3 linked regions of the Pseudoduganella albidiflava genome follow. The protein of the gene in region 3 interacts with the protein of the main gene of each other region in a pairwise test. Links are inferred from orthologs where the notes say so. Each region holds a gene or a part of one and is shown on either strand. Other genes may lie near its edges.

What was found.
Region 1: the proteins of EYF70_RS22740 (region 3) and groL interact in binary tests that used the Escherichia coli proteins (3 or more experiments, as listed by UniProt). The link is inferred for Pseudoduganella albidiflava from one-to-one orthologs.
Region 2: the proteins of EYF70_RS22740 (region 3) and EYF70_RS07550 interact in binary tests that used the Escherichia coli proteins (3 or more experiments, as listed by UniProt). The link is inferred for Pseudoduganella albidiflava from one-to-one orthologs.

What each region holds. Positions count from the first base shown.
Region 1 is NZ_CP036401.1:888,239-895,981, forward strand. The notes cover bases 1,939-4,811. They hold groL (chaperonin GroEL), read right to left. Parts: upstream 4,262-4,811; coding sequence 2,615-4,261; downstream 1,939-2,614. Other genes in these bases: EYF70_RS30985 (glycine zipper domain-containing protein), read left to right, coding at 1,978-2,151; groES (co-chaperone GroES), read right to left, coding at 4,300-4,590. Outside these bases: EYF70_RS03730 (thiamine pyrophosphate-requiring protein), read right to left, coding at 1-1,703; EYF70_RS31815 (hypothetical protein), read left to right, coding at 4,954-5,088; EYF70_RS03745 (hypothetical protein), read left to right, coding at 5,430-5,660; EYF70_RS03750 (cell division protein ZapA), read left to right, coding at 5,657-5,968; EYF70_RS03760 (EVE domain-containing protein), read left to right, coding at 6,296-6,760; lgt (prolipoprotein diacylglyceryl transferase), read right to left, coding at 6,821-7,639; EYF70_RS03770 (LysR family transcriptional regulator), read right to left, coding at 7,639-7,743.
Region 2 is NZ_CP036401.1:1,750,471-1,758,432, reverse strand. What follows is about bases 2,112-5,203. They hold EYF70_RS07550 (bifunctional acetate--CoA ligase family protein/GNAT family N-acetyltransferase), read right to left. Parts: upstream 4,833-5,203; coding sequence 2,391-4,832; downstream 2,112-2,390. Other genes in these bases: EYF70_RS07545 (DUF2804 domain-containing protein), read right to left, coding at 4,837-5,203; EYF70_RS07555 (hypothetical protein), read right to left, coding at 2,112-2,145. Outside these bases: EYF70_RS07560 (DUF349 domain-containing protein), read right to left, coding at 1-1,359; more of EYF70_RS07555, read right to left, coding at 1,468-2,111; more of EYF70_RS07545, read right to left, coding at 5,204-5,829; EYF70_RS07540 (diguanylate cyclase domain-containing protein), read left to right, coding at 6,125-7,962. UniProt on the Escherichia coli protein: Catalyzes the acetyl-CoA-dependent acetylation of lysine residues of a large number of target proteins. Acetylates RNase R in exponential phase cells and RNase II.
Region 3 is NZ_CP036401.1:5,463,931-5,471,660, reverse strand. The notes cover bases 1,921-4,780. They hold EYF70_RS22740 (DeoR/GlpR family DNA-binding transcription regulator), read right to left. Parts: upstream 3,854-4,780; coding sequence 2,987-3,853; downstream 1,921-2,986. Other genes in these bases: EYF70_RS22735 (bifunctional rhamnulose-1-phosphate aldolase/short-chain dehydrogenase), read left to right, coding at 4,170-4,780; rhaS (rhamnose ABC transporter substrate-binding protein), read right to left, coding at 1,947-2,933; EYF70_RS22750 (sugar ABC transporter ATP-binding protein), read right to left, coding at 1,921-1,943. Outside these bases: EYF70_RS22755 (ABC transporter permease), read right to left, coding at 1-387; more of EYF70_RS22750, read right to left, coding at 393-1,920; more of EYF70_RS22735, read left to right, coding at 4,781-6,269; rhaI (L-rhamnose catabolism isomerase), read left to right, coding at 6,378-7,694. UniProt on the Escherichia coli protein: Represses ulaG and the ulaABCDEF operon. Two ulaR binding sites have been identified in each promoter.

The sequences.
Region 1 (7,743 bases), 4.6 Mb from region 3 along the record:
AGGGCCTTGAAGTAGGCGGCGGCCTGCTTGGCCGGCACGTCCGGCGGCAGCGGCGGCACGTGCGGATCGGTCACCATCTCCAGCACGCACGGCCGGTCCGATGCCAGCGCCGCTTCCCAGCCGGCGGCCACGGCGTCCGCGCTGTCGATGCGGATGCCTTTCAGGCCCACCAGCTCGGCGTATTGCGCGTACGGGAAATCGGGCATGACCTGCGACGCTTCGAATTTCGGGTTGGCCCCCATCACGCGCTCTTCCCAGGTGACCAGGTTCAGGTCCTGGTTGTTGAGCACCATGACGACCAGCTTGCCGTTGCCCCAGCGCTGCCAGTACTTGGCGATCGTGATCAGGCCATTGATGCCGTTCATCTGCATGGCGCCATCGCCGACCAGCGCGATCACGTGGCGCTCCGGGTGGGCGAACTTGGCGGCGATCGCATACGGCACCGCGCAGCCCATCGTGGACAGGCCGCCGGAGACGCTGGTCATCATGCCGCGCCGGATCTTGACGTCGCGCGCGTACCAGTTGGTGGCCGAGCCGGAATCGCCGACGATGATGCAGTCGTCCGGCAGCCGCGGCGACAGTTCCCAGAATACCCGCTGCGGGTTGATCGGATTGGCTTCGTTCATCGCGCGGCCTTCCAGCACGCGCCACCAGCGCTCGACGTTGGCGCGGATGTCGTCCTGCCACTGGCGCTCGGTCTTGCGCTGCAACAGCGGGATCAGCGCGCGCAGCGTTTCGCGGGAATCGCCGATCAGGTTGAATTCCATCGGGTAGCGCACGCTGGCGCGGCGCGCGTCGATGTCGATCTGCACGCCGCGCGCCTGGCCTTCCTTCGGCAGGTGCTCGCTGTAAGGGAAGTTCGAGCCCACCATCAGCAGCGTGTCGCAGTCGTTCATCATGTCGTGGCTGGGCTTGGTGCCGAGCAGGCCGATGGTGCCGGTGACGAAAGGCAGGTCGTCCGGCACCGCGGCCTTGCCCAGCAGCGCCTTGGCGATGCCGGCGCCGAGGATGTCGGCCACTTCGATCAGCTCGTCGGTGGCATGCAGGGCGCCGGCGCCGGCCAGGATCGCGACTTTCTTTCCTTCGTTGAGGATGCGCGCGGCCTGCTGCAGCGCGGCCTGCGGCGGCACGTGGCTGCGGGTCAGGGCGCCGATGCCCGAGACCACGGTGCCGTGCTCGCGCGGCGGCTTCGGAACCGCGGCCAGCTCCTGCACGTCGTTCGGGAAGATCAGGCAGGTAACGGCGCGTTCTTCCTTGGCGATGCGGAAGGCCCGGTCGATCAGGTGGCGCACCTGGGCCGGGTCGGTGGCCATGTGCACGTATTCATGGGCGACGTCCTTGAACAGCGCCTGCAGGTCGACTTCCTGCTGGTAGTCGCTGCCCATCGACATGCGTTTTTGCTGGCCGACGATGGCCACCACGCCCTGGTGATCGAGCTTGGCGTCGTACAGGCCATTGAGCAGGTGCACGGCGCCGGGGCCGGAGGTGGCCAGGCACACGCCCACTTCGCCGGTGAACTTGGCGTGCGCGGTGGCCATGAAGGCGGCCATCTCCTCGTGCCGTACCTGGATGAATTCGATCGTTTCCTGGCGGCCGAACGCACCCATGATGCCGTTGATGCCGTCGCCGGGATAGCCGAACACGCGCCGCACGCCCCATTCGCCGAGGCGTTGCAAGAGGAAGTCGCCCACCGTATCTGCCATGTCGTTCTCGCTCGATTAGTCAAGAAAAAATGATAAGTCGATGGCCGGGCGGCAGGCGCACGCAAGCATTGCGGTGCACCATCCGCCCCTTCGCGAGGCCCCGCCGGCGCCATGGTTTGGGAGTGAAAAGTGAGCTTTGATGCAACGCAAAACCGTATAACCCAGCCGTTTGAAAACGTTGTTCAAGCGGGACGATCCGCTTAAAAAAACAGCAGAGAGAACGAAAACCGGGTGTATATTGGTCCCACAACAACCACGGAACAGGAGACGCAAGATGGATATGGAACCGGACGACCGCACCGGGCGCTATGTTGGCTTCGGTATCAGCCTGGGTGCAGCGATCGGCTGCGCGATCGGTGTTGCAATGGGCAATTTCGCGATGGGCATCGGCCTCGGTGTCGGCCTCGGCAGCGCCGTGGGCGCCGGGCTGGCGCGACGGCGGCCCTGAGCCTGCGAACATGATTCGCGTACTTCCATGACGCGCTTCCCGTGACGTCATCGACGGCTGCTTCGGCGGCCGTTGTTGTTTGCGGGGTCGGGAGGGGTGTGTCGAAGCCCGGTCGACTCGAGCGTTATGCGTTCCATCGACGCCAAAATCCGGGACGGACCCTGTTTTTGAGGAAGTTTCCCGAAAAACAGGGTCTGTCCCTGATACCGCTAAGTTAAGCGTTACCCGATACGTTGGAAGCGCATGCTTTCACCCCAACAGCGAAGGGCTGGGGTCAGACCCGCCGGGTCTGCCCCCGGAATTTGCACTTGGGGTGGACTTATCTAAGCGGCATTAGGCTCCGTCCCGGATTTTCGTAAGCGGTACATCCCCATTTTCCAGGCGACCTTGACGTAAAAAAGGCCGCTTCCGAAGAAGCAGCCTTTTCAGGTGCAGCTGGCCGAAGCCGGCAGTTACCGCATGATTACATCATGCCGTCCATGCCGCCCATGCCACCCATGCCGCCCATGCCACCCATGCCGCCGGCTGGCTTGTCTTCCACCACTTCCGCCACCATGCAGTCGGTCGTCAGCATCAGGCCGGCGATCGATGCGGCGTTCTGCAGTGCCGAACGGGTGACCTTGGCCGGATCCAGCACGCCCATTTCAACCATGTCGCCATAGGTGCCGTTGGCGGCGTTGTAGCCGTAGTTGCCGGTGCCGCCCAGCACAGCGTTGACCACCACCGACGATTCTTCGCCGGCGTTCTGCACGATCATGCGCAGCGGCTCTTCCATCGCGCGCAGCACGATCTTGATGCCGGCTTCCTGGTCAGGGTTGTCGCCCTTCACGGTCAGCGCAGCGCGGGCACGCAGCAGGGCCACGCCACCGCCAGGAACGATGCCTTCTTCCACGGCAGCGCGGGTGGCGTGCAGTGCATCTTCCACGCGGGCTTTCTTTTCCTTCATTTCGACTTCGGTGGCAGCGCCAACCTTGATCACGGCAACACCGCCGGCCAGCTTGGCCACGCGCTCTTGCAGTTTTTCACGGTCGTAGTCCGAGGTCGCTTCTTCGATCTGTGCGCGGATCTGGCGAACACGGCCTTCGATGCCCGCGGCTTCGCCGGCGCCGTCGATGACGATGGTGTTCTCCTTGCCCACTTCGATGCGCTTGGCCTGGCCCAGTTCTGCCAGCGTCACTTTTTCCAGCGTCAGGCCGACTTCTTCAGCAACCACCTGGCCGCCGGTCAGCACGGCGATGTCTTCCAGCATGGCCTTGCGGCGGTCGCCGAAGCCAGGAGCTTTCACTGCGCAGGTCTTCAGGATGCCGCGGATATTGTTGACCACCAGGGTCGCCAGCGCTTCGCCTTCGATGTCTTCGGCGATGATCAGCAGCGGACGGCCGGCTTTCGCCACTTGCTCCAGTACCGGCAGCAGGTCGCGGATGTTCGAGATCTTCTTGTCGAACAGCAGGACGAACGGGTTTTCCAGGACAGCAACCTGCTTTTCCTGGTTGTTGATGAAGTACGGGGACAGGTAGCCGCGGTCGAACTGCATGCCTTCCACGATGTCCAGCTCGTCGTTCAGCGACTTGCCGTCTTCCACGGTGATGACGCCTTCCTTGCCCACTTTTTCCATCGCTTCAGCGATGCGCTCGCCGATCGAGTAGTCGGAGTTCGCGGAGATCGCGCCAACCTGGGCGATTTCCTTCGAGGTGGTGCATGGCTTGGCGATCTTGGTCAGTTCTTCGACGGTGGCGGCGACGGCCTTGTCGATGCCGCGCTTCAGGTCCATCGGGTTCATGCCGGCGGCAACGAACTTCATGCCTTCGCGCACGATGGCTTGTGCCAGCACGGTCGCGGTGGTGGTGCCGTCGCCGGCGTTGTCGGAAGTCTTCGATGCGACTTCCTTCACCATCTGCGCGCCCATGTTCTGCAGCTTGTCCTTCAGTTCGATTTCTTTCGCGACCGAGACACCGTCCTTGGTCACGGTCGGGGCGCCGAACGAGCGCTCCAGCACGACGTTGCGGCCTTTCGGGCCCAGGGTGACCTTGACCGCGTTGGCCAGGATGTTGATGCCTTCAACCATTTTGGCGCGCGCTGCGTCGCCGAAAATCACTTCTTTAGCTGCCATGTTGGAAATCTCCAGATTCTATGTAAGGGGTCGGCCGATTACTTGTTGACGATCGCCAGGATGTCTTCTTCGCGCATCACCAGCAGCTCTTCGCCATCGACCTTGACGGCCTGGCCGGAGTATTTGCCGAACAGGACGCGGTCGCCGACTTTCACTTCCAGTGCGCGCAGCGTGCCATTGTCGGCAACCTTGCCGTTGCCCACTGCCAGCACTTCACCCTGATCCGGCTTCTCGGCGGCGGCATCAGGGATGATCAGACCGGATGCGGTCTTGGTTTCCTGGTCCAGGCGTTTGACGATGACGCGATCGTGCAAAGGGCGAAGGTTCATACAAAACTCCTTATGTGTACAGTGAGGTTGATTCGTTGTTAGCACTCTCGACTAACGAGTGCCAACAATTATAGGGATGGTCCTAAGTGATTTCAAGAGAATTCATATTGGGAAAATTTCTATCGGCGGTAGCGCTCGCAGCGGGAGGCCGGAAAGCCCCGTTTGTGTTTTGACAAAGCTTCGCCGGAGGTGCACACTGTCCGTTCGCATTCGGAAGCATTCATCAAACGTGCATTGAGTTGCTGCATCAAGTTGCACAGCATCAGGGTGCACGGCATCAGGTAGTACTTCATAAGCGTTGCACTGTATTAACGTTGCAGGGATTGCAAGCATTAAACGTTGCATTGTCTAGCGGAGGCTGCGATGTTCCAGACGAAATTCCCCAGAGACCTGCATGCGCCGGAATGGGTGCGTGTGGCGATCAACGTGGCCGCCGGCGCGGCGTTGGGCGTGCTGGCTGGCGCCATGCTGTTGCTGGCGCTGGGCACGGTTACCTGACTCGCCCGGCAGTCCTGGCATGCCGCCATCCGGCGGCATGCATGTCGGCTACCTGCGTCCGATACTTGCTTCTGCTACTACTTACTCCGGCTACTACTTACTTTTCTGCTGCTACCTGCTTCTGTTGCTGCATCGGCCATCTCATGGGCCACCTCGTCCGCCATTTCACCGGCTACTTCGTCCGCCATTTCACCGGCTACCTCATCCGCTACCTCATCCGCTACCTCATCCGCTATCCCGCCCGTCTTCCTTGTAGCGGCGTTCTGCCATTAAGATGTAATTAAGTAAAGAACCGTCCCGATTCGGTTGACCACGTTATCGCGCCGCCCTATAGTGGCGGGATGATTGCAGACTTCCAAGAACTTTCCGACAAGATCGAGCAGTTGGCCGAGCTGGCGCTCTCGTTGCGGCGTGAAAACGCCCAGCTGCGCCAGGCCAATGCCGCATTGGTGGCTGAAAACCTGGGATACCAGAAGCGCCTGGCCGAAGCGCATGCGCGCGTGTCGGCACTGCTGGAACATATCCCTCCGCTGGAAACGGCAACCCCCGAGCAAGAGGACCTCCAGTCATGAGCAACGTGGACGTCAATATCCTGGGTTCGTCGTACCGCCTGGTCTGCAAGGACGGCGAGGAACGCGCATTGCGCGAAGCGGCGGCCCTGCTGGACAAGAAAATGACTACCATCCGCGACACGGGCAAGGTGAAGGGCAACGACCGTATCGCCGTGATGGCGGCGCTGTCGATGGCCGCCGAATTCCTGACGGCCAAGGCGCCGGCCGGCCCGCTGTCGGAGATCTCGCTGCTGGAAGTCCAGCACAAGATCGCCGCGATGCACCGGGTGCTCGACGGCGCGCTGACCCCGCAGGAAAATCTCTTCTGACGCACGATAGGACTTTCCCTGACGGCGTTTGAGGAGTAAACTGCGTCCTACCCTGCGGTGTTCGAGAAGTGCCATATATTCCTTGAACCATTAACACGCATAGGTCGCGGAACATTGTTCGGCGGGTGTGAGCGTCGCTAGTCCGATGAACCCGAAGTTGAACTGACTGTGGCCGCCTTGAACCGTTAGGTTCAGGATGCCGGCATGACGGCACAGGCGGGGCCCTATATGAAGTACTGAAAGCGGTTGTTGCACCGGAAGGTGCGCAGCCGCTTTTTTACGTCCCGCTTTTTTACGCCCGCCGTTTTCACGTCAGGAGCAAGGCAGATGCCGAAACAGTACTGGCTGATGAAGTCCGAACCCGACGACGTCAGTTTCGACGACGTGCTCGCATCGAAGAACCAGACCACGTCCTGGTACGGTGTGCGCAATTACCAGGCCCGCAACTTCATCCGCGACGCCATGCGGGTCGGCGACGGCGTGCTGTTCTATCACTCCAGTTGCGCGGTGCCGGGTATCGCGGGCATCGCCGAAATCGCCAGCATGCCGTATCCGGATGCCACGCAGTTCGATCCGGCCAGCCCGTACTACGACGCCAAGGCCACGCAGGAAAACCCGCGCTGGACCGGCATCGACGTCAGGGCCGTGAAGCAGGGGCGGTACGTGGAGCTGAAGGAGTTGCGCAGCCACCCCGAGCTGGAGAACATGCGCCTGCTGGCCAAGGGCAGCAGGCTGTCCGTGATGCCGGTGGAAGCGGACGAGTGGCGCTTCATACTGAAGCTGATCGGCTGAAGCGCCAGCCGGAAGACTGGCGGCGCAGGCGTGCCGCCCTGCGCATGCGGCGACAATGCGCTACGCGTGCGCCGGCGCCGCGCTGTAGGTATTGCGCCGGTACGACCACACCAGCATCGCGATGGCGGCCACGATCATCGGCAGCGACAGCACCTGGCCCGACGTGACCGGCAAACCCAGCACGGTGATTTCCCAGTCCGGCGTGCGGAAGTACTCGGTGAAGAAGCGCGCGCAGCCATACAGCAGCGTATACATGGCGCCCACCGCGAGGCGCGGGCGGGCATGGCGCGCGAACATCCACAGGATGATGAACACGAGGATGCCGTCCACCAGCATCTGGTAGATCGGCGACGGATGGCGCGGCAGCGCATCCACGTTCGGCCAGATCATCGCCCAGGGCAGGTTCGGGTCGAGTACCGGGCGGCCCGGCAGTTCCGCGTTGATGAAATTGCCGAGGCGGCCGGCGGCATACCCGAGCGGCACCATCGGCGCGATGAAGTCGTACACGTCCAGCAGGTTGCGCTTCGCCTTGCGCGCCCAGAACCACATCGCGACCAGCACGCCGATGAAGCCGCCATGGAAGCTCATGCCGCCATGCCAGACCTTGAAGATTTCCAGCGGCGTGGCGAACAGGTGCGGCTGGTAGAAGATCACTTCGCCCAGCCGGCCACCGAGTACCACGCCCAGCATGCCGTAGAACAGCATGTCGTCCAGGTCGTGGTTCTTCCAGCCCAGGGCGGCGATGTGCGGCTGCCGGATGCGCACGCGGCCCAGCGCGATGAACAGCGCGAAGGCCAGCACGTACATCAGGCCGTACCAGTGGATCGCCACCGGGCCGAGCTGCAGGGCGACGGGATCGGGCATCGGGTGAATCAGCATCAGAGTCTCTTTCTCATCAAGTCCAGGAAGCCCTTGAGGACGGGGGAAGTATTGTCGCGGCGCCAGGCCAGGCCCGTTTCGACCAGCGGGGTGGCCTGCGCCAG
Region 2 (7,962 bases), 3.7 Mb from region 3 along the record:
TTGTGCGGGCAATTCCTCGACGGCATGCACCAGTTCTTCACGGGATACATTGCCGCCCCAGCGAGCCCAGGCGGACAGCCGCTTGTACTCGGCGCGCACGTGCGCCAGGCGCTCCGATTGCTGGGCCGTCAGGCGGCCCGTCTTGCTGTCCTTCAGGGTCTTGTCGTGTTCGGCGGCGGTGTGCAACTGGCCCTGGGCCAGTGCCGCGTCCATGGCCTCGACCAGCGCCATGAAGCGCTCGTTCGCCTCGCGGTCGGCCGGCGTGACCTTCTTTTCCTTCGGCGGCCGGGCCGGCGCGGCACCCGGCTGAGCTGGCTGGCCATCCACGGCAGCCCCAGGCCCGCCCTGCGCCTGGCTGTTCGCCTCGCTGGCCGCCTTGCTGTCCTGCTCGTTTCCGCCACCTTGCGCCGTGGCATCAGGCTGATCCTCTGTGCCGCCCTGCGCCGTTGCGCCGGCCGGCGCCGTTCCGCTCTTCTGCTGATTTCCGCTGTCCGGCGCCATGGCTTGCCCCTCTTCCTGTTGCGCCGCTGGTCCGGCGGGTGCCGGGGTTGCGGGGGCGGGCGGTTCGGCAGCGGCAGCCACACGGGCCAGCGCGGCGCGTGCCGCCTCCAGCGCCGCTTCCACGTCCGTCAACAGGTGCCGCGGCAGCGTGCCATGCTCGGGCCCGGCCAGCCGTGCGGCGTGCTCGGCAGCGAGCCGTTCCAGTTCCTGCATCGAGTCCTCTCCGGCGGGAGCGGCGGCCAGTTTGCGCAGCGCCGCCAGCGCATCGATCGTGGCGCGCTGCAGATCCACCTGCGCTTCCAGGCGCGCGCGCAAGGCCGCGCGCAGGCGGTCGAACTCGGCAGCCAGTTGCGGCGGCGCATCGATCACTTTCCACAGGCGGTCCAGGTCGGCCACCTGGTTCGGCGCCAGCTTTTCTTCCTGCAGCAGGCGCTGTGCCTGCGCAATGGTGGCCTCGGCCTGGCGCTGCTCCATTTGCCGGTGACGGATCGCATCGAGCCGGCCCTGCATCAGCTTGGCCACGCGGCGGTCCGTGTTGCGCACCGCGGCCTGCACCTGCTCGAGCGCCGCTTGCGACACGACATGCTCGGCCGCGGCCAGCCGCACATCGGCGAACTCGCTCTGCAGGATCAGCGCAACGGCGGCGGCTTCGTCGCCGGCCAGCGACCTGGCCAGCGCGGCCTGTTCGGCACGGCGCGCTTCCTTGCCGTCGGCTCCACCTTGCGGGCCGCCCTTGGCGGCGGGGCCGTTGCCCTGGCCACCGCCCTTGTCGCCCCGCCCGGCCTCCGCGTGTTGCCCCTGCGCGGCCTGCGATTCGGTGCCCTTGTCGCCGGGCCGCTTGAAGAGGAATTCAAACATGATGTGCTATGGATGGATCAAAACCGCCATCATAGCGCAGCACCGGTTTTCGCGGCGTCGCATCCTGCGGCCGCGACCGGCAGAACCACAGGCACGGCCGGCAACGGCTCAGTCGGCGCCGGCGACGCGCGGCAAGGCCCGGGCGCGCGCCCTCACCGCGGGCATGCGCACGTCGATCGCATCCACCGGCTCGGCCGGCGGCGCCAGCCGCGGCACGAGGGAGATCACGGTGGCGTCGTCCGTCCCGCTGCGGCGGGCCTCGGCAACCTGGGCATCGTGCGCCAGCAGCTTGTTGGCGATGGCAAACCACGCATCGCCGCAGATCGCACTGCGGGCGATGGCGAACAATTCCTTCTCTTCCTTTTCCAGCCTTTGCAGCAGGGTCGTGCAAAAGCTGTCGATCGCCTCGCAAAACGTGGCGACATGGGCGATCTGCGGGTCCTGGCCCGGGTCCCCGCCCTCCTCGTGGCGCGGCGCCGCCCGGTCTTTCAGGCGGCGCACCACGTCGAGCGCGAGGCCGTTCAGGCGCGACAGTTCGTCCAGCAACTGGTCGGCGCGCTGGGTGGCCTGGCGCAGCGCGGGGATCAGGTACAGCTCCACCTTGCGCCAGCTGCAGGCCTGGTACAGGCGCTCCAGCGTTTCGCATGCGTATTCAAGCTGGGCCAGCGTGAGGCTCTGCTGGCGGGTCAGCGTCGATTGCACGTATTTCTGGAAAGAAAGCACACTGAGCCGAACATTGGCTTGTTCGACAGAAAGCGCGACCAGCGTATAAGTGGCGGTTAACATTGTCGCTCCCGGTTTTATAGGTTTATGCGATCGTTATGTCACCTTTATGTCACCTCTATGTGACCTCCACGTGACCTTCATGTGGCCTTCATGTGACCTTCATGTGACCTTCATTTGACAATAAGCGATCGCCGGTTGTCTCCATGCGATGCCGTCGCTCGACAACTCGCAGAACCAAAGTGTAAAGAACAGCGACATGGACACTTTGACACAGCGCAAGGTTGGCTGCGGAGTTTCCGACCGGACTAAGATGAATTCCCATGCAATGGGACGACCAGCGCCACGGTGCCCGGCTCGTTCCCCGGCTGCACCGTGCCGCCGAACCGGCGCACCAGTTTCTGCACTCCAACATTTTCAGCCAGCGCGTCGCCTGTCAGGCTGCCGGTGCCGCGCGCGCGGAAATAGTCGACCAGCTTGCGGAACAGGATCACCCCCAGTCCCTTGCCCTTCAAATCCGAGCGCACCACGATCGCGAACTCGGCGCGGCGCTCGTCCGGATCGGCCACCGCGCGCACCACGCCGAGCGTTTCGGCGGTGCCATCGGCGCCAGGCCGCGTGGCGATGAACGCCATCGCGCGGTCATAGTCGATCTGCGTAAGCCGCGCCAGCTGCGCCGGCGGCAGTTCGCGCAACGCGGAAAAAAAGCGCAGCCGCACGTCTTCCGGATCGAGCGCGGCGAAGAAGCGCACGTGGGCCGGCGCATCCTCGGGCCGGATCGGCCGCAGCACCAGCGGGGCGCCTTGCCAGTCCACCGTTTCGGCCAGTGCCTGCGGGTAGGGCCGGATCGCCAGCGCGGATTCGGGGCGCGGCGGGCCGAGCACGATGCGGGCACCCAGCGCGGCCAGCGTGGCGCCGCGCGGATCGCCCGCCGCCACCACCTGCACCGGATCCAGTTCCAGTTCGACCACGTCGGCCAGGTCCGTCACCAGGTCGGCCACCTGTACCAGCGCGCGGCACACGGCTTCCGTGCCGCCGAGCGCGGCACCGGCGCGGGTGCGCGCCACGATATCGCGCGCCAGTACCATGTTCAACGGCGGCAGGCCGGCGGCCCGGTCGCGCGCCACGCGGCCGGCGGCGCCGCCCAGCCCGAATTCGAGGGCCGGGCCGAATACGGGGTCCGTGTGCACTGCGATGCGCAGCAGCGGTGCCTCGCCGGCCGCAGGTTCGCCGGACGGCAGGCCCGATTGTCCGTCACATTGCCCGCCGCATTGCACCCCGCCCTGCACGCCGTAGGCAGACAGCACGCTGGCGCATTCGCCATCGTCCAGCGTGGCGCGGCCGGCATGGCGGGCAGCGGCCACGATGGCGCGCGCCGCCGCCCGTTCCGCTTCGCCGGCGGCCGGCACTCCGGCCGGCACCTCGATCAGCAAGGCCTGGTTGCGCCGGTACTGCACGATCTGCCGGAATGCCCGCACCGCTTTTTCCGGCGTGTCGTAGGTGGCCAGCCCGGCATCGGCGAATACGGCCCGCGCATCGGCCGCCTCGTCGCCGCCCAGCCAGCATGACAGCACGGTCTGCCGCGCCGCGCGCACCAGCGGCGCCAGCGCGCGCGCCACGTCGCTGCTGCCGGCGGCCGGCGTGGGCACGTGCACCAGCAGCAGCGCGTCGGCCTGCGGTTCGTCGAGCAGCGCACGCACCGCCGCCACGTGCCCGGCGGTGTCCGCGCGGGCGCCGATATCGAGCGGGTTGGCGGCCGCCACGCCTTCCGCCGCCACCGGTTTCAGCGCGCGCAGCGTGGCCGGCGACAACGGCGCCAGCTGGCCGCCGGTCCACGCCAGCGCGTCGGTGGCCAGCAGGCCCAGGCTGGCCGCGTTGCTGACGACGGCCAGCCGTTCGCCGCCCAGCGGGCGGGCGCGCGCCACTGTCTGCACCGCGTCGAACAGGTCGGCCGACGAATACACGCGCAGCATGCCGGCGCGGCGGATCGCCGCATCCACCACCAGGTCTTCGCGCCCGTCCCCGCGGCCCGACTTGAGCACCACGACCGGCTTGCCGCGCGCGGCGATGCGGGCGGCCGACATGAACTTGCGTGCACCATTGCGTGTCCCGCCGATACTCTCGATGTGCAGCACGATGGCCTGCGTGTCGGCATCGCCGGCCAGCCAGTCGAGCAGGTCGGCCACGTCGACATCGCCGCCCTCGCCCACCGAGACCACGCGTGAAAAACCGATCTGGTGCTGCCGCGCCCAGTCCAGCACGGCCGTCATCAGCATGCCCGATTGCGACACGAAGGCGGTGCGGCCCGTCCGCGCGCCGGTGTGCGCGACGCTGGCGTTGACGCCCGCCGCCGGGCCGATCAGCCCGATGCCGCCCGGGCCGAGGATGCGCAGCAGGTGCGGCCGCGCGGCCTTCAGCATGGCCGTGCGCAGCTGCGGCGGCAGCGCCGTCAGCACGATCGCCGCGCGGGTGCCGCGCGCGCCCAGTTCCGCCACCAGGCCCGGCACCGTCTCGGGCGGCGTGCAGATCACGGCGAGATCCGGCGCGGCCGGCAGCGCCGCCACCCTGGCATGGCAGGGGATGCCGAGCAGCGTGTCGTACTTGGGATTGACGGGCCACAGCGCGCCGGCGAAGCCGCTGCCGGCCATGTTGTCCAGCACCGTGGTGCCGAGCCGCCCTGGCCGCCGCGATGCGCCGATGATGGCCACGGAGCGCGGTTCGAACAGGCGGTCGAGGTGGCGGATGCTCATGGCGTCACCAGCGCGCGAAGTGCTGTTCGGTGACGCCGGCCAGGTTGCTCACCATGCGCTTCGGCGCGTCGGGCGCGCTGCGCACCCAGCCGGAGAACGTGCCGAGCGGCTGCACATAGCGGTTCGCGGCGATGCGCAGGTTGCGCTGGTCGCGCCGCGCGGCGACGGGCGTGAACACGAGGTCGAGGCAATCGTCCTCGGTAAACACGCGCCACGGTTCCAGCGGATCGTCGGCCGCATGGATGAAGCGGGCCGGCCCCAGCGGAAACAGGCCGCCGTCCAGCCACAGCGCATTTTCGTGGGCGCCGAAGAAGCCGGCCTGCAGGTTGAAGCCCACGCCGGCGCCGTGGCCGGAAGCCCAGCGCCAGGCCGTGCGCCGCGCCAGCAGTCCATTCGAATAGTCGATGCTGGCGGTGCCGCCGTGCAGCGGGTACTCGCCGCGCCACGTGCGCGCCTCGCCTTCCAGCGGCAGGCCACCGGTCTTCTGCGTGGCATGCACGGCACCGCCCTTGACGAGGCCCGAAGCGACCAGCGCCGGCGCCGGCGCGGTGCCGAAGCAGGCATCGATTTCCAGCCAGGGACTGCGCAGCGACAGCCCGGCCGGCCCCAGTTCGATGAACACGCCGCGGCGCGAGAAGGTGCTGGTGCCGCCCGCGTCGGCGGCCAGCGAGGCCGAGAAGCGCCCGGGCCAGCCATCCTGCGCGAAGTTGGCCAGCATGTCGCCGTCGCCGCGCTCGAAGGCGTAGGCGAAACAGCTGGTCATCCAGCCCAGGTCGGCGATGGCGACGGCGCAGAACATCTGCTCGGCCGCCAGCGCCACGTAGTGCCAGCGCTTGTGGTGCAACCGGCGCCACAGCGCGCCGCGCGCGTACGGCGGCGCCAGGCGCTCCCAGTCGCAGCCGCGCAGGATGCCGGCATGGCGGCCCAGCACGGGCTGGCCGTCGGCACCGACGATGCGTTCCGGCGCGGGCGGCAGCATGGCGGGCACGGCATTCATGCGCCGCGCTCCGCGGCCGGCAAATCACATGGCCAGCGCGCACATGGCCAGCGCGGCAACATGGGGTTCAATTCTGTCAAGGCGATGGTTCCTCTGGTGAGCAGCCCATTCTAAGGGATGTTGGCGGTGCGCCGCACCGTTCCTGCTGAACGCGGCGATTCCGGGCAAAATACTGGCGGGTAAGCAATCATCAGCCAGCAGCGCAGCAGTCAGCCGAACGTTCAGCCCGACAAGCAGCCCGACAGGCAGCCCGACAAGCCAAACAATCAGCGGAGAACCGGTGGGGAAGGATGGAATGAGCGCATGGCGCGAGCTGTACCGGGCGGCGCTGCTGCCGGCATTCGCGGCCGTGGTACTGGCGGCGATGTGGGCCGCGGTGTACTGGCAGGTGCGCCAGGAACGGGCCGCGGCACGCCACGAGGCGGTGTTGCAGAGCCACGCGCAGGCCCGCACCCTCGCCGAGAACACCGGCTTCCTGCTGCGCCAGGTCGAGCACGCGACGCATTTGTTCAAGCTGAAGTTCGAGGAAACCGAAGGCGCGTTGCGCGTGCAGGATTTCGGGCGCCGCGATGGCCTGCTGGCGTCGCTGCTGCCGCGCAGGCTGGCGCTGCCGGTCGCATTGTACGGAGCGGATGGCCGGCTCGCCGCCAGCCTGCATGGCAGGTTCGCCGCGCAGGCCGGGGCCGAAGGCTGGTTCCGCGCCCTGGCCGGATCGCACAGCGACACGGCGCAGTTTTCCAATCCGGCCGCCGGCGCTTCGCATGCATGGCACATCCGCATCGCCCGCCGCCTCGATGGCGCGGGCGGGCGCTTCGCCGGCGCCGTCGTGATACTGGTCGACCCGGCGCTTTTCGTCGACGACTACGATCGCCTGGAGCCCGGGCCGGGCGGCTATGTCGGCCTGCTGAGCAGGGATACCGGCCTGTCGACCAATCGCATCGACGAGCGCGTGTTCAATGACGGCACGCTGGCGTTCAGCGCGGCGCGCGGCGATGCGGCAGGCGGTGCGGAGGAAGCCGTGGCGCGGCGCCCGGTCGACGGCACCGAACGCATCTACGCCTTCCGCGACATGCCCCGCTTCGCGCTGACGGCCGTCGTCGGCCACGCGAAGGCGCATGCGCTGGCCCGCTTCGAGCGGCGCCGCGCGATCTACGTGGCCGCCGCCGCCATCGCTTCGGCCGTCGTGCTGGCCTTCGTGGCGGCCCTGATGCAGCAGGCGCGGCGCCTGCGCGACAGCACGCAGGCGGCGCACGAAGCGCAGCGCCAGCTGCGCGCCGCGGCCGATGCCAGCCTCGATGCGGTATTCCTGCTCAAGGCTTGCCGCGAAGCCTGCGGCGGCGACTTCATCCTGGTCGATGTCAACGAGCGGGGCGCCGCCATCCTCGGCCACCCGCGCGCCGCGCTGCTGGGCCACCGCATCGGCGCGCTGGTGCCGGCGTGGCGCGCCGAAGGCTTCCTCGACAAGTACCGCCGCGTGCTCGACACGGGCCAGCCGCTGGAAGAGGAATTCGAAACCCGCACCGGCACGCCACGCTGGCTGCAGCACCAGATCGTGGCGATCGACGACGGCGTGGCCGTCACCACGCGCGACATCACGGCCCGCAAGCAGGCCGAGCTGGCAAGCCGGCAGCAGCAGGCGCGCCTGCGCATGCTGGCCGACATGATGCCGGCCATGATCGCCTACGTCGACACCGACGAGGTGTACCGCTTCCAGAACCTGGTCTACGAACAGGAATTCACGCGCATGGGCGTGCAGGCGATCGGCCGGCGCGCGCGCGACATCATCGGCGAGCGGCGCTATGCGAGCTTGCAACCATGGGTGCGGCGGGTGCTGGCCGGCGAGACTGTCGCGTTCGAGGAAGTCGAGGATGCGCAGCCGGACGGCAGCGCGCGCAGCTTCGAGGTACGCTACATACCGCAGTGGGACGACGAGCACGGCGCCGTGGTCGGCTTCCATGTGGTGCGCACCGACGTTACCGCGCTGCGGCGCGAGAAGCAGCACCTGCTGCGCCTGTCCACCATCGATGCGCTGACGGGCCTGACGAACCGTGCGGGCTTCATGGACCGGCTGGGTGCCGCGATGGAACACAGCCGCGCGAACGGTTCCCTGATGGCGGTGATGTACATGGATAT
Region 3 (7,730 bases):
GAACACCAGCCCGCGGTACACGCTCATCGTACCCAGCGTGACGACGATGGCCGGCAAGTCCAGGTAGCCGATAAGGTAGCCGTTGACGAGCCCCAGCACGAGGCCGAGCGCGGCGGCGGCCAGCACGATCACGGGCAGCGGCAGGCCAGGATTGTTGGCGGCCAGCAGGGCGGCGGCCATGCCCGACAAGGCGAGGTTCGACGCCACCGACAGGTCGACGCCGCGCGTGACGATCACCAGCATCTGCGCCAGCGCCAGCATGACCAGCAGCGTGCTGTCCGTCAGCAGGTTGGCCAGGCTGGCACCGGTGATGAACACGGGTGCGCGCATGCCCACGCCGATGATCAATACCACGATGGACGCGGCCAGCAGCATTTCCCTTTTCATTGCTTTCACGCCGCTTCCTCCAGCACGGCGCCCGAGGCGGCCGCGCAAACATTCTCCGGTGTCGCCTCGCCGCGCGCATACACGCGCTCGACGCGGCCCTGGTGCATCACCACGATGCGGTCCGACAGCCCCAGCACTTCCGGCAGTTCGGACGAGACGAGGATCACCGACAGGCCCTGCTGCACCAGTTCGCCGACGAAGCGGTGCACCGCCGCCTTCGAGCCGATGTCGATGCCCTTGGTCGGTTCATCGAGGATGATCACTTTCGGATTGGTGGCCAGCCACTTGCCCAGCACGACCTTCTGCTGGTTGCCGCCGGAAAGTTCGGACACGTTCTGGCGCAGGTGGTGCGCCTTCAGTTCCAGCTGCTCGCTGTACAGCCGCGCCACCCCCAGCGACTCGCGTTTGGCTTTCCCGCCGCGCAGGAACCAGCCCATCTTGTCCAGGATCGGCAGCGTGATGTTGTGCAGGATCGGCATCGTCAGGTGCGCGCCCTGGTGCTGGCGGTCTTCCGGCACGTAGGCGATGCCGTGCGCGATGCCCTCGGCGGCGCAGCCGATCTTGACTTCCTTGCCGTCGATGAGCACCGTGCCGCGCGATGGTTTCGTCAGCCCGAACAGGGCCTGCATCACTTCCGAGCGGCCGGCGCCCACCAGGCCGTAGAAGCCCAGGATCTCGCCCTTCTTCAGCGAGAAGGAGACGTCGTCGAATTCGGTGGGATGGCAGAAATTCCTTACTTCGAGCAGCGTGGCGCCCGGCGTCACGTCCGCCTTCGGATACGCCTGCGTCACGGCGCGGCCCACCATCAGCGACACCAGTTCGCCTTCGGTGATGTCGGCCAGCACGCCTTCGGTGATGTAGTGGCCATCGCGCAGCACCGTGTAGCGGTCCGCCACGGCGTAGATCTCGTCGAACTTGTGGGTGATGAAGATGATGGCCGTGCCGGCCGCCTTCAACTGATTGATGATGCGGTACAGCTCACCGATCTCGCGCTGCGACAGCGCGGCGGTCGGCTCGTCGAGGATCACCACGCGGGCATCCTGCGACAGGGCGCGGGCGATCTCGACGAAGTGGCGCTGCGCCACCGACAGGTCTTTCACCTTCGTGCGCACAGGTAGCGGTACCTCGAGCCGCGCGAACAGCTGCTCGGCCTCGCGTTCGATGCGGCCCCAGTCGATGCGGCCACCCTTTTGCGGCTGGCGGCCCACGTAGATGTTCTCGGCCACGGTCAGCTCGTCGAACATCACGCTTTCCTGGTGCACCGCCGTGATCCCGGCATGCATCGCATCCTGCGCGTTGGCGAACTGCACGCGCTGGCCATTGAGCGTGATGGTGCCTTCGTCCGGCTGGTAGATGCCGGTCAGCGTCTTCACCAGGGTGGACTTGCCCGCGCCGTTCTCGCCCAGCAGGGCCATGACTTCGCCGGCGCGCACCGTGAGTGCCATTTTATTGAGCGCGGTGATGCCGCCGAAGCGCTTGCAGATGCCCTCGAGGCGCAGCACGGCCTCGCCCGCCGGGATGGCACTCCCGGCAGGTGTGTTCGTTGTCTGTTGCATGGCTTAGAAGATCTTGGCGAATTTGTCGACGTTGTCGCGGTTGTACGTGAACGGTTCGGCCATCGCGGCCTCGCCTTTCGCGTCGATCGCGATATTGCCCATCCGGCCCGCGGCGAACTTGCCGCCCGCCTTGGCATCGGGCGCGCCCTTGACGAAGTCATACGCGGCATAGGTGGCCGCGTAGCCCAGGTCGATCGGATTCCAGATCGCGAATTCCTTCACGGCGCCGCTCTTCACGTGGCCGGCCATCTCGGAGGGCAGGCCCAGGCCCGTGACGAACACCTTGCCGACCACGTTCTCGTCGACCACGGCCTTCGATGCCGCCACGATACCGACCGTGGTCGGCGCGATGATCGCCTTCAGGTTCGGGTAGCTGCGCAGCAGGCCGATCGCCTCGCGGTAGCTCTTGTCGGACTGGTCGTCGCCATAGGTGGTGGCCACCAGCTTGAGCTTGGAGAATTCGGGCGTGGCCAACTGCGACTTCATCACGTCGATCCAGATATTCTGGTTGGTGGCCTGCGCCGAAGCGGACAGGATCGCGATCTCGCCGGCGCCGCCAATCGAGCCGGCCGCCATCTGCAGCTGCTTGCGGGCGATCAGTTCGGCGTTGGAAGGATTCAGCTGCATCAGCCGGCCTTCCTGCGCCAGGCCGCTGTCGAACGACACCACCTTGATGCCGCGCTGCATGGCCTTCTTGGCGATCGGCACCAGCGCATTCGGATCGTTGGCGGAAATCACGATCGCATCGACCTTCTGGCTGATCAGCGAGTTGACGATTTCGATCTGCCCTTCGGCCGACGGCGTGGTCGGGCCGGTGTAGATGATTTCCACGTCCTTCAGCTGGCCGGCAGCTTCCTTGGCGCCCGTGTGGGCCGCATCGAAGAAGCCGTTGCCCAGGCTTTTCACGACCATCGCAATGCGGATTTTTTCACCATTCGCGCCACCGGCACCGGCGGCGGCGTTGTCGCTCTTCTGGCCGCAGCCCGTCATGCAGGCCGCGCTGACCGCGGCGGCCAGCGCCGCGTAGATAAAAGTCTTGCGTTTCAATGTGCAGCCTCCGGATGGAACAGCGATGATGCGGGGAAGTCGTAGCCGTGCGAGAACTGCAGCGACGCCACCTGGGTCGGCACGGGCTCCGGCTGCACGGTCACGACTTTCACGCCGGACTGCTCGAGCAGCTGGACGGCGGCATCCGACGCATTGGTATCGGTGATCACGCACGACACCCGATCGAGGCCGCACAGGATCAGGCCGGCCTTCTTGGCGAACTTGGAGCTGTCCGCCAGCACGATCAGTTCCTCGGCCTGGCCGATCAGGCGCTTCTCGGCCTGGATCAGCAGCGGGTCCGCTTCCATCAGGCCCAGCAGCGACAGGCCATACACGCTCATGAACATCTTCGCCGCGTAGTGGTGCTGCGTGATGTCGTTGTCGAACGGCGAAAGAATCACGTTCTGCTCACGGTACACCTTGCCGCCCGGGAGGATCACTTCGTTTTCCGACGACAGCAGCAGGCGCTCGGCCATCAGGAACGAGTTGGTGAGGATCTTCAGGTGCTTGTCGACCAGGAAGTCCGCCATCATGAACGTGGTGGTGCCGCCGTTGATGACGATGGTTTCGCCTTCCTCGCACATGCCGGCCGCGTAGCGGGCAATGGCGCGCTTGCGGTCGGCAAAGCACTGGATGTTGTGTTCGAAGGTTTCGCTCGTGAGCGTGAGGTTGCGCTTCTTCTGCGCCAGGTTCGCCGCGCCGCCGCGGGTGCGGGTCAGCAGGTTGCGCGCGGCCAGCCAGCTGATGTCGCGGCGCACGGTGGCGGGGGAAGCGCTCAGCCATTCGACCAGCTGGGGAACGCTGGCATTCTGGTGCTCGGCGAGCAGTTTGAGCAAACGTTTACGGCGCTTGTGATTCACCATGTTTCCGTCTCCTTGTCGTGATCCTACTTCGCGGCGGATGCCGGGAGTGGTCTATTTATTAAGGGCAAGCCTAAACCCATTCAAAGTGACCGGTCAATCATCCTGCGCTCAAATGTATGATTTTTTCCAAAATGCCTTGTCACGTTCTGATCATTTCGCTCAAGTAAATGATTAATTCATTCTTGGTCACGATGTTGATCGCTTGTGCATTGACACCCCCGAGGGCTCTGATTTCTACTGACTCCGCTTGCTTGACCGGCCGGAAAATGAGCGGAAACGGGGGCAAAACCGAATGCAAATCAACGATGGAGACCACATGAACCAACCGAAGCAGAAACAGCCCATCACGTCGCTGTGGGATGACGCGAAGGCCGCAACGATGAGCGAACCGGAGCTGCTGCTGTACCGCTCCAATTTGCTGGGCTCGGACCTGCGCATCACCAACTTCGGCGGCGGCAACACATCGGCCAAGGTGATGATGGAAGACCCGCTGACGGGTGAACAAGTCGAGGTACTGTGGGTCAAGGGCTCGGGCGGCGACCTGGGCAGCATCAAACTGGATGGCTTCTCGACGCTGTACCTGGACAAGCTGCATGCGCTGAAGAAGCGCTACCGCGGCCTGGAGCACGAAGATGAAATGGTCGGCTACCTGCCGCACGCCACGTTCAACCTGAACCCGCGCGCCGCATCGATCGATACGCCGCTGCATGCCTACATCAACAAGAAGCATGTCGACCACATGCACCCGGATTCCGTGATCGCGATCGCCGCGACCGCCAACAGCCGCGCGCTGACGGAAAAGATCTTCGAAGGCGTGCTGGGCTGGCTGCCATGGAAGCGCCCCGGCTTCGACCTGGGCCTGGACCTGGAAAAACTGTCGACCGAACAGCCGCAGCTGAAAGGCATCATCCTGGAAGGCCACGGCCTGTTCACCTGGGGCGACACCGCCAAGGAAGCCTACGAAACCACGCTGGCGATCATCAAGCGCGCCGAGGAATGGCTGGAAGCGAATATCGCGCAACCGGTGTTCGGCGGCCAGAAGCACCAGTCCCTGCCGCCGGCCGAGCGCGCCGCGTTCGCCGCGAAACTGATGCCCCTGCTGCGCGGCAAGATCAGCAAGACCGAATACAAGCTGGGCCACTTCGAGGATTCCGACACGATCCTGGAATTCGTCAACAGCGCCGACCTGGCACCGCTGGCGGCGCTGGGCACCTCGTGCCCGGACCACTTCCTGCGCACCAAGATCCGCCCGTTCGTGGTCGACTTCGACCCGACCAAGCCGGACTTCGATGCCGTGGCCGCCGGCCTGGACGACGCGCTGGAAGCCTACCGCGCCGACTACACCGCGTACTACAACCGCTGCAAGCGCGACAACTCGCCAGCGGTGCGTGACGCCAACCCGATCATCTACCTGATCCCGGGCGTGGGCATGCTGTCGTTCGCGAAGGACAAGGCCACCGCGCGCATCGCCGGCGAGTTCTATGTCAACGCGATCAACGTGATGCGCGGCGCGAACGGCGTCGACAAGTATGTCGGCCTGCCGGAGCAGGAAGCGTTCGACATCGAATACTGGCTGCTGGAAGAAGCAAAGCTGCAGCGCATGCCGAAGCCGAAATCGCTGGCCGGCCGCATCGCGGTCGTCACCGGCGGCGCCGGCGGCATCGGCCAGGCGGTGGCGAAGCAGCTGCTGTCCGAAGGCGCCTGCGTGCTGCTGACCGACATCGACGGCGGCGCGCTGGAAGAGGCGAAAAGCTCGCTGGCCAAGGTGGCCGGCAAGGACAACGTGGCCACGATCACCGGCAATATCACCAGCGAAGAGCAGGTGGAAGCCGTGTTCACCGAGTCGGCGCTGCGCTTCGGCGGTGTCGACCTGCTGATCTCGAACGCCGGCATCGCTTCCTCGGCACCGCTGGAAGACACCACGCTGGAAGTGTGGGACCGCAACCAGGACATCCTGGTAAAAGGCTACTTCCTGGCCAGCCGCGCCGCCTTCCGCATGATGAAGACGCAGAAGCTGGGCGGTTCGATGGTGTTCGTCGCCTCGAAGAACGGCCTGGTCGCCTCGGCCGGCGCATCGGCCTACTGCACCGCGAAAGCCGCCGAGATCCACCTGGCGCGCTGCGTGGCGCTGGAAGGCGCACCGCTGGGCATCCGCGTCAACGTGGTCAACCCGGACGCCGTGATCAAGGGCTCGAAGATCTGGGACGGCAAGTGGAAGCAGGAACGCGCCCAGTCGAACAAGATCGAGGCGGACGACGTGGAAGCCTTCTACCGCGACCGCAGCATGCTGAAGCGCTCGGTGCTGCCGGAAGATATCGCCGAAGCCGTGTACTTCCTGTCCAGCGACAAGGCCGCGAAGAGCACCGGCAACGTGCTGAACGTGGATGCCGGCAACGCCGGTGCGTTCACGCGCTGATCGCTGTTCAGCCGACGCATCCAGCAGACGCATTTAGCAAGATAATACCAATAGCCAAACGCAAGCCGCCGCGCCCCGTCGCGGCGGCGGTACTTGAAGGAGACGAACATGACCGACATTAAGAATCCCGTGATCGACGCTAATATGGTGGCCGAGCACAACGCGCAGCAGCAGGCGGACCTGCAGGCGGACTACGACGCGCTGGGCGGCATGCTGGCGCGCCGCGGCGTCGACATCGAGAAGCTGACGGCGCTGGCCGGCACCTTCGCCGTGGCCGTGCCGAGCTGGGGCGCCGGTACCGGCGGCACCCGCTTCGCCCGCTTCCCGGGCCGCGGCGAACCGCGCAACGTGTTCGAGAAGATGGAAGACTGCGCCGTGATCAACCAGCTGACGCGCGCCACGCCGGCCGTGTCGCTGCACTTCCCGTGGGACCGCACCGACGACCCGGCAGCGCTGAAGGAAATCGCCGACGGCTATGGCCTGGGCTTTGACGCCGTGAATTCGAACACCTTCCAGGACCAGCAGGGCCAGGACCACACCTACAAGTACGGCAGCCTGTCCGCGCAATCGGGTGCGGCGCGCGCGCAAGCCGTGCAGCACAACATCGACTGCATCGAACTGGGCCAGAAGCTGGGCTCGAAGGCGCTGACCGTGTGGGTGGGCGACGGTGCCAACTTCCCCGGCCAGAACAACCTGCGCGGCTCGCTGGAGCGCTACCTGGACAGCATGCGCGACATCTACGGCGCGCTGCCGGCCGACTGGAACGTGTTCATCGAGCATAAACTGTTCGAGCCGGCGTTCTACGCCACCGTGATCGCCGACTGGGGCACCAGCTTCGCCTGCGCCACGGAACTGGGCCCGAAGGCGAAATGCCTGGTCGACCTGGGACACCACGCGCCGAACACGAACATCGAGATGATCGTGGCGCGCCTGGCGCAGTTCGGCAAACTGGGCGGCTTCCACTTCAACGACAGCAAGTACGGCGACGACGACCTGGATTCCGGCTCGATCAACCCGTTCCAGCTGTTCCTGGTGTTCAACGAGCTGGCTGACGCGGCGGAACGCGCGAAGAGCGGCGCCACGGACTTCAACCCGGCCTACATGCTGGACCAGTCGCACAACGTGACCGATCCGATCGAAAGCCTGATGTCGTCCGCCGTGGAAGTGCAGCGTGCCTTCGTGCAGGCCGCGCTGGTGGACCGCAACGCGCTGCGCGGTTTCCAGGAATCGAACGACGTGCTGAACGCCGCGCAAACGCTGAAGAAAGCCTACCGTACCGACGTGTCGGCGATCCTCGCAATGGCCCGCGTGCGTGCCGGCGGTGCCGCCGACCCGGTCGCCGCGTACCGCTCTTCCGGCTACCGGGACGGCGCCGCCGAGCGGCGCCCGGCCAAGGCCGGCGCCAGCAGCAGCGGGATCGTTTAAGCCTTGACGTTCATGCCTGCCCACGCTTCGGCCGTG